Regions from separate parts of the Bacillus capparidis genome, predicted to be linked through region 2. Evidence: a T-box and tRNA genes for the amino acid it is inferred to sense, from the RefSeq annotation. Region 2 holds a T-box; the other holds one or more tRNA genes.
What was found. The T-box of region 2 lies ahead of tyrS (tyrosine--tRNA ligase). A T-box ahead of a tRNA ligase gene usually reads a tRNA of that ligase, here a tRNA-Tyr.
Positions count from the first base shown of each region.

Region 1: it encodes a tRNA-Tyr, which carries the amino acid that the T-box ahead of tyrS (tyrosine--tRNA ligase) is inferred to sense. The anticodon was not compared.

Region 1 covers NZ_JAFDST010000003.1:22,964-26,244, forward strand. The annotation lists gene murQ (N-acetylmuramic acid 6-phosphate etherase) at 1-750, opposite strand, end outside; tRNA gene JOC74_RS13670 (tRNA-Glu) at 1,032-1,106, shown strand; tRNA gene JOC74_RS13675 (tRNA-Val) at 1,133-1,208, shown strand; tRNA gene JOC74_RS13680 (tRNA-Tyr) at 1,356-1,440, shown strand; tRNA gene JOC74_RS13685 (tRNA-Gln) at 1,445-1,516, shown strand; gene JOC74_RS13690 (S8 family peptidase) at 1,584-2,915, opposite strand.
Region 2 covers NZ_JAFDST010000005.1:227,269-230,549, reverse strand. The annotation lists gene JOC74_RS18700 (ABC transporter ATP-binding protein) at 1-548, opposite strand, end outside; gene JOC74_RS18695 (ABC transporter permease) at 563-1,261, opposite strand; T-box leader at 1,513-1,744, shown strand; gene tyrS (tyrosine--tRNA ligase) at 1,806-3,074, shown strand; gene rpsD (30S ribosomal protein S4) at 3,234-3,281, opposite strand, start outside.

The DNA.
Region 1 (3,281 bases), on a different contig from region 2:
GCCTGTAACGGTACTGATGATTCCAATTGCCCGTTCCTTTAATTTGTAATTGCTCACTTTTACATCGACCATTAAATTTTCATAAACCTTTCCCAAGCAGATCATTGTTGTGGTGGAAATCATATTTAAAATCATTTTTTGTGCGGTTGCTGCCTTCATTCTTGTTGATCCTGTCAATACTTCAGGACCAACGATTGCTTCAATGCGGTGATCTGCCTCATTTCCAATTAAAGAGTTGCTATTATTCGCAAGAGCGACAGTTTTGGCGCCGATTTTTCGGGCGTATTTTAACGCGCCGATAACATAAGGGGTTCGGCCGCTTGCTGCAATTCCGATGACAGTATCCTTTTTATTTAACTTGATATTGATAAGGTCTTCTTGACCAAATTCTTCTTTGTCCTCTGCACCTTCCACTGCTTTTACAAATGCTTTTTCTCCTCCTGCGATAATTCCAACAACCGATTCAAAAGAGGTGCTGAATGTAGGAGGGCATTCTACTGCGTCTAACACACCGAGACGTCCGCTCGTACCAGCACCGATATAGAGTAACCTTCCGCCGTTTTTAAGTGATGCGACTGCAAAATCAACCGCTTTTTTTACATCAGGAAGAACCTTCTGAACGGCTGCCGCGACCTTCATGTCTTCGTTGTTGATTACTGTCAAAATCTCCATCGTATCGGAGTGATTCATGTTTCTTGAACGATCATTACGTAATTCGGTCGTTAAAGAATGCAAATCGTTTTCCTTCATTAATATGGATCCTCCCAAATTGCAACCAGATTAAGTTGTTCGTATTTTCAGTATATGAAGACTCAAATGAAATTTCAATAATTATTTGTATTTTCTGAAATTTTATTTCAATTTGAGTTCTATTATCGCTATGTTCAGCATAGAAACAGGGTTTTTATCATTTTACAATGATGGGGAAAGTTTTTTTGTTTTTTTATCATAAAATGATAAATTTTCTCTTTACAAACTAGTAGAAACCTGTTTATAATGGTTTTTGTCAGATTCGACAGAACACGAACGATGGCCCGTTGGTCAAGCGGTTAAGACACCGCCCTTTCACGGCGGTAACACGGGTTCGAATCCCGTACGGGTCACCATACTGTGGAACGCTAAGAATTTCTTTGGAGGATTAGCTCAGCTGGGAGAGCATCTGCCTTACAAGCAGAGGGTCGGCGGTTCGAGCCCGTCATCCTCCACCATCTTAGTTGAATAATCTTTAGGTTTTGTGTTATCTTATAAAAGCTGTGTTTGATTTGTAAGTACCAAATTTGGGACGGCGAGCCCAAGTTGAATACTACAGCAAGATCTATTATTTTTCTTGCCGGCATAGCTAAAGACCTTAATATGGAGGGGTAGCGAAGTGGCTAAACGCGGCGGACTGTAAATCCGCTCCCTCAGGGTTCGGCGGTTCGAATCCGTCCCCCTCCACCATCATTGGGCTATAGCCAAGCGGTAAGGCAACGGACTTTGACTCCGTCATTCGTTGGTTCGAATCCAGCTAGCCCAGTATATGTAATAAAAAACTCTGGCAGGAATTATTCCTGCCAGAGTTTTTTTCTACCATAATATTGCTATCAATCAGCAGGAATTGAGTTCTCTGCATGAGTAAACCCTGCACCAAATACATTTGGATCTGCTATTCCCTCTGGGAGAGCTGCGCCTTCGATAAGAAGCCTTTTCACTTCATTCGGACCAGCATCCGGCTTTTGTTGAAGAATGAGCGCTGCGATTCCTGCGCAAATCGGGGTAGCCATGGATGTTCCAGACATCGTCATATAGGCTGTCCCAACACGGGCTGATTTTTGCAATTTATCTAAATAGGAATTAGGGGAGCGAAGCGAGATGATGTTGACGCCGGGAGCTAAAATATCGGGTTTGTTTTTTCCATAAATCGTTGGGCCGCGGCTTGAAAACGATGCAACGCCATCATCGCCTGCCCCCTCAGTGTCCCTGTCATCAAAGGCTCCGACCGTGATTACTTTTCCGCTGATTCCCGGGCTGCTGATCGTTTTTGGTTCGGGACCGGAGTTTCCCGCCGCTACACAAACGGTGATTCCCGAATTCCAAGCTTCTTCAACGGCTTTAACCATTGGATCCTCTTGTTCATTTTCATAGTTGAGGGCTTCTGAACCTAAAGACATACTAATAATATCAATTGGATCGTCAGGGTATTGTTCATTAAATTCCATACACCATTCTATTCCTTGAATAATTGTCTCCAGTGAACCGGAACCCATTTTATTTAATACTTTAACGCCTATTAGATCCGCTTCAGGAGCAGGTCCTTTATATTGTCCTGAGGATGACTCGCCGTTTCCTGCAACATCACCGGCACAATGTGTCCCATGCCCGTTATCGTCGTACGGCTCTTTTTTATGACTGATAAAATCAACAAAACCCCTGATTCTTCCTTTTAAATCGGCATGCGGATGAATGCCGGTATCGATAACGGCGATCGTTACGCCTTTTCCTGTTAACGTTTGATTATTTCGAACGACTTTCTTCGCATGGCTTGATTGAACACCTACATCCAGTAATGTGTTGACTTTTCGATTTAAATAGATTTTTCGAATATCGTGACAGTTTGTAAGAAGCTTTTGTAAAGTTAGAGGAGTCAAATCCGCACTGCAGAAGCCGGTGCGTGTAAAATTATGTCTTAACATATTGCCTTTTTGACTGCCGACAATTGTACTAATAGTATGATAGCCGTTTTTATGGCAGTCTTTTTCAAATTCAATGAGGACTGAAATTTTTTTCGATTGTAAAAGTCTATATTCAAATTGGCGATGCATGAAACAAGGAGTCCATTTAAGTGGCCTGTAAAGCTGCAATACGTTTTCCCGCAAGGGCCGATCCAGCTTAGTGGCATTTGCTCGCACCATTTGAACCATAGAGTAGCCAAACATAAATTATCCTCCTTTTAAAAGGTTACCTGATAGATTATGAAGACATGTCTAAATTTGTAAGGATGTTTGTCCACCGTTTGAGTGAAAGGGGCTCTATCATTACTATTTATTTATAAAAATGGGGAAAGGAATGTTTCGAGTTAAAGAGAGATTGTCGGAGAAATTAAGATCACGATTTCCATTGTGAAGGTGAAAGTAGGCACGCGGATTTTCTAATAGAAAATGAAGTTTAACGAAGAGTTACGGAGTGATATACATTATGGGTGTGAAAATTGATTTTCTATGGACTTATTGCGCCATTTTGTCCTTCAGAACAGAGATGAAGGACATTTTTAAGGCTCATTTGCGTCTTTCTTGTCCTTCAGC
Region 2 (3,281 bases):
CGCTGAATTTGTAAAAATTCGTCCTGCAGATGGTTGCGGATGATCGGATCGAGTGCGCCGAATGGTTCATCCATCAGCATGATAGGAGGGTCTGCAGCAAGTGCCCTTACAACACCGATTCGCTGCTGCTGACCGCCGGAGAGTTCATGGGGGTACCGATGACGGTATTCATCCGGACTTAAACCGGCAAGATCCATAAGCATATTAAAGCGATCACGTTTCTTTTTTCGATCCCAGCCAAGAAGCCCTGGAACGATCATCACGTTGTCTTCGATATTCATATTTGGGAAAAGTCCGTTGCTTTGAATAACATAGCCTATATTCCTGCGCATTTGAATCTTATTTGATTTCTTCACGCTTTTTCCGTTTACTAAAATATCTCCGTCTGTAATTGACTCTAATTGGTTAACCATGCGTAACAGCGTTGTTTTCCCTGAACCAGAAGGTCCGAGCATAATGACAAATTGTCCGTCTTCTATTGTGAAATTCATGTTTTCAATTACTGTTGTATCTCCGTATACTTTAGTTACATCATTAAAACTAATCATAAAGTCACCTCACACTAGTTTTTTAATCCTTTTGGTGTAAATAAGTTTTGAATCCACCGCAAAATAAGGTCTGCGATTAATGCTAAGATCGAAACTGCTACGGCGCCAGCGAGTACTAGCGTATTGTCTGAGCGCAAAATACCCTGGTAGATAATTCCTCCTAATCCTCCTGCCCCAATAAGGGTAGCGATAGCTCCAACTCCAATATTAAGTACAGTCGCCGTTCTGACACCGGCCATAATAAGCGGCATCGCGTTCGGGAGCTCCACTTTCCATAACCGCTCTGCAGTTGTTAACCCTATTCCTTTTGCTGCGTCACGCAGATTAGGATCAACATTGTTAATAGCGGTGTAGGTGTTACGGATAATTGGCAGCTGAGAATACAAAACGAGCGCAATTACCGCGGGCAAAGTACCGATTCCTTCGTTAATAATCGATAGCACTGGAATCATAATACCGAATAAAGCAATGCTCGGAATTGTCATCAAAATTGAGGCGGTTTGAAGAATTGTAGAAGCTAAGTATTTATTTACGGTACAATAAATACCTAGAGGGACGCCAATGAGAATGGCAATAACGATTGCAATACCGACTAATTGGATGTGCTCCCAGGTGTAGCCTAAGATAAATTGATAATTTTCTGCAAAATAATTAAAAAAGTCCTGAATGATTAAACACCTCCTGTATGTAATTGAACCAGCTTGATACAACATATGGGATAAATGATAGTATCAATATCTACATGATGTATCTCTTTCTATATACCCACAATGGGTAGTATTCTAACATGCAATTTTTTTAGTCACAAATTGCTATTGTGGTACGATATGGCAGGATACCTGAATATACAGAAGTAAAGTTCGCCTAACCAACAGCTATGCAAATAAATCAGACAGATATGGAATAGATAGAGGAATTGACAAAAAGGATGGATGTGTGGTAAAAAGAGTTTAGCTAAATATGGTTAAAGGTTTTGATTGAGAGAAGTAAATTCATTATCCCTGTTTAAGAGAGCTGATGGTTGGTGAAAATCAGTGCATATAAATGAATTGAATTACCCTCATGAACCGCTTTGACGAACAGGCGATGCCTTATTAGTAAAAGAACGGAAGCATTCCGTTATCGTAATTGAGTGTTAAGAATGGCTATTCATTCTTTTCAGTAGGGTGGTACCGCGATAAATGATCGTCCCTTCGTATTTTACGAAGGGGCTTTTTTGCGTGGTTAGTAAGGAAAGATCATAGGAGGAGTTTAAAGATGACAGATTTGTTGAACGATTTATCGAAACGAGGGTTAATTCAGCAGCTTACCGATGAAGAAGGATTAAATAAATTGCTCCAGGATGAAAAAGTGAGTTTGTATTCCGGTTTTGATCCTACAGGGGACAGCCTTCATATCGGCCACCTGCTGCCGATCTTGACTCTCCGCCGCTTTCAGCTTGCAGGCCATCAACCGATTGCGCTCGTAGGCGGAGCGACGGGGCTTATTGGAGATCCGAGCGGGAAAAAAGCGGAGCGAACACTAAACAGTGAGGATATTGTCCTGGAGTGGTCGGATAAAATTAAAGGCCAGCTTTCTCGGTTTTTAGATTTTGAACATGAAGAAAATCCGGCTGCTGTTGTCAATAATTTTGACTGGATCGGCAATATGAGTGTCATCAGCTTTTTAAGGGATGTTGGTAAAAACTTCGGGATAAACTACATGCTGGCGAAGGATACCGTATCTTCAAGAATTGAAACGGGAATCTCGTACACTGAATTCAGCTACATGATTTTGCAATCCCTCGATTTTTTAAATTTGTACAGAAACAACAGTTGTAAGCTGCAAATCGGCGGCAGCGATCAGTGGGGTAATATAACAGCCGGTCTTGAATTAATTAGAAAATCTGAAGAAAATGCCAAGGCGTTCGGCTTGACGATGCCACTTGTGACAAAAGCAGATGGAACGAAGTTTGGAAAAACAGAAGGTCATGCCATCTGGCTCGACAAAGAAAAAACGTCGCCATATGAATTTTACCAATTCTGGATTAACACCGATGACCGTGACGTCGTCAAATACTTGAAATACTTCAGCTTCCTTTCTCATGAAGAAATTGAAGAACTTGAAAAAAGCGTAGAAGAAGCGCCGGAAAAAAGAGAGGCGCAAAAAAAGCTGGCTGAAGAAGTAACCACTTTGGTTCATGGAGAAGAAGCTTTAAATCAAGCGATCCGTATTTCCAATGCCCTTTTTGCCGGAGATATTAAAAAACTTTCCGCAGAGGAAATAGAGCAGGGCTTCAAAGGAGTGCCGTCACTTGAACGCGATGCATCTGAAGAAGGACAGTCACTCGTAGACATATTGGTTGAATCAAAGCTTTCCCCGTCCAAGCGCCAGGCGAGAGAGGACATTTCTAACGGTGCCGTTTCTATTAATGGCGAAAAACAAACTGAAGTCGGATATGTTCTTTCTGAAGAGGATAAAATTGAAAATAAATTTACCGTCCTGCGCCGCGGGAAAAAGAAATATTTTCTGGTTATTTATAAATAAACGAAAAAACCACCACCTTTTTTAGTTTTGTAAAAGGTGGTGGTTTTTTACTTATAAAGTTGATACGAAAAGAATAGTTTATAAGGCAGTAAATGAAAATAAAAACCCTAGAATGTTGAGATGCTCAACTTCTAGGGTTTTGTTCATGTGATCAAAAGCTTAACGTGAGTAGAACTCAACGATCAAAGCTTCATTGATTTCAGGTGC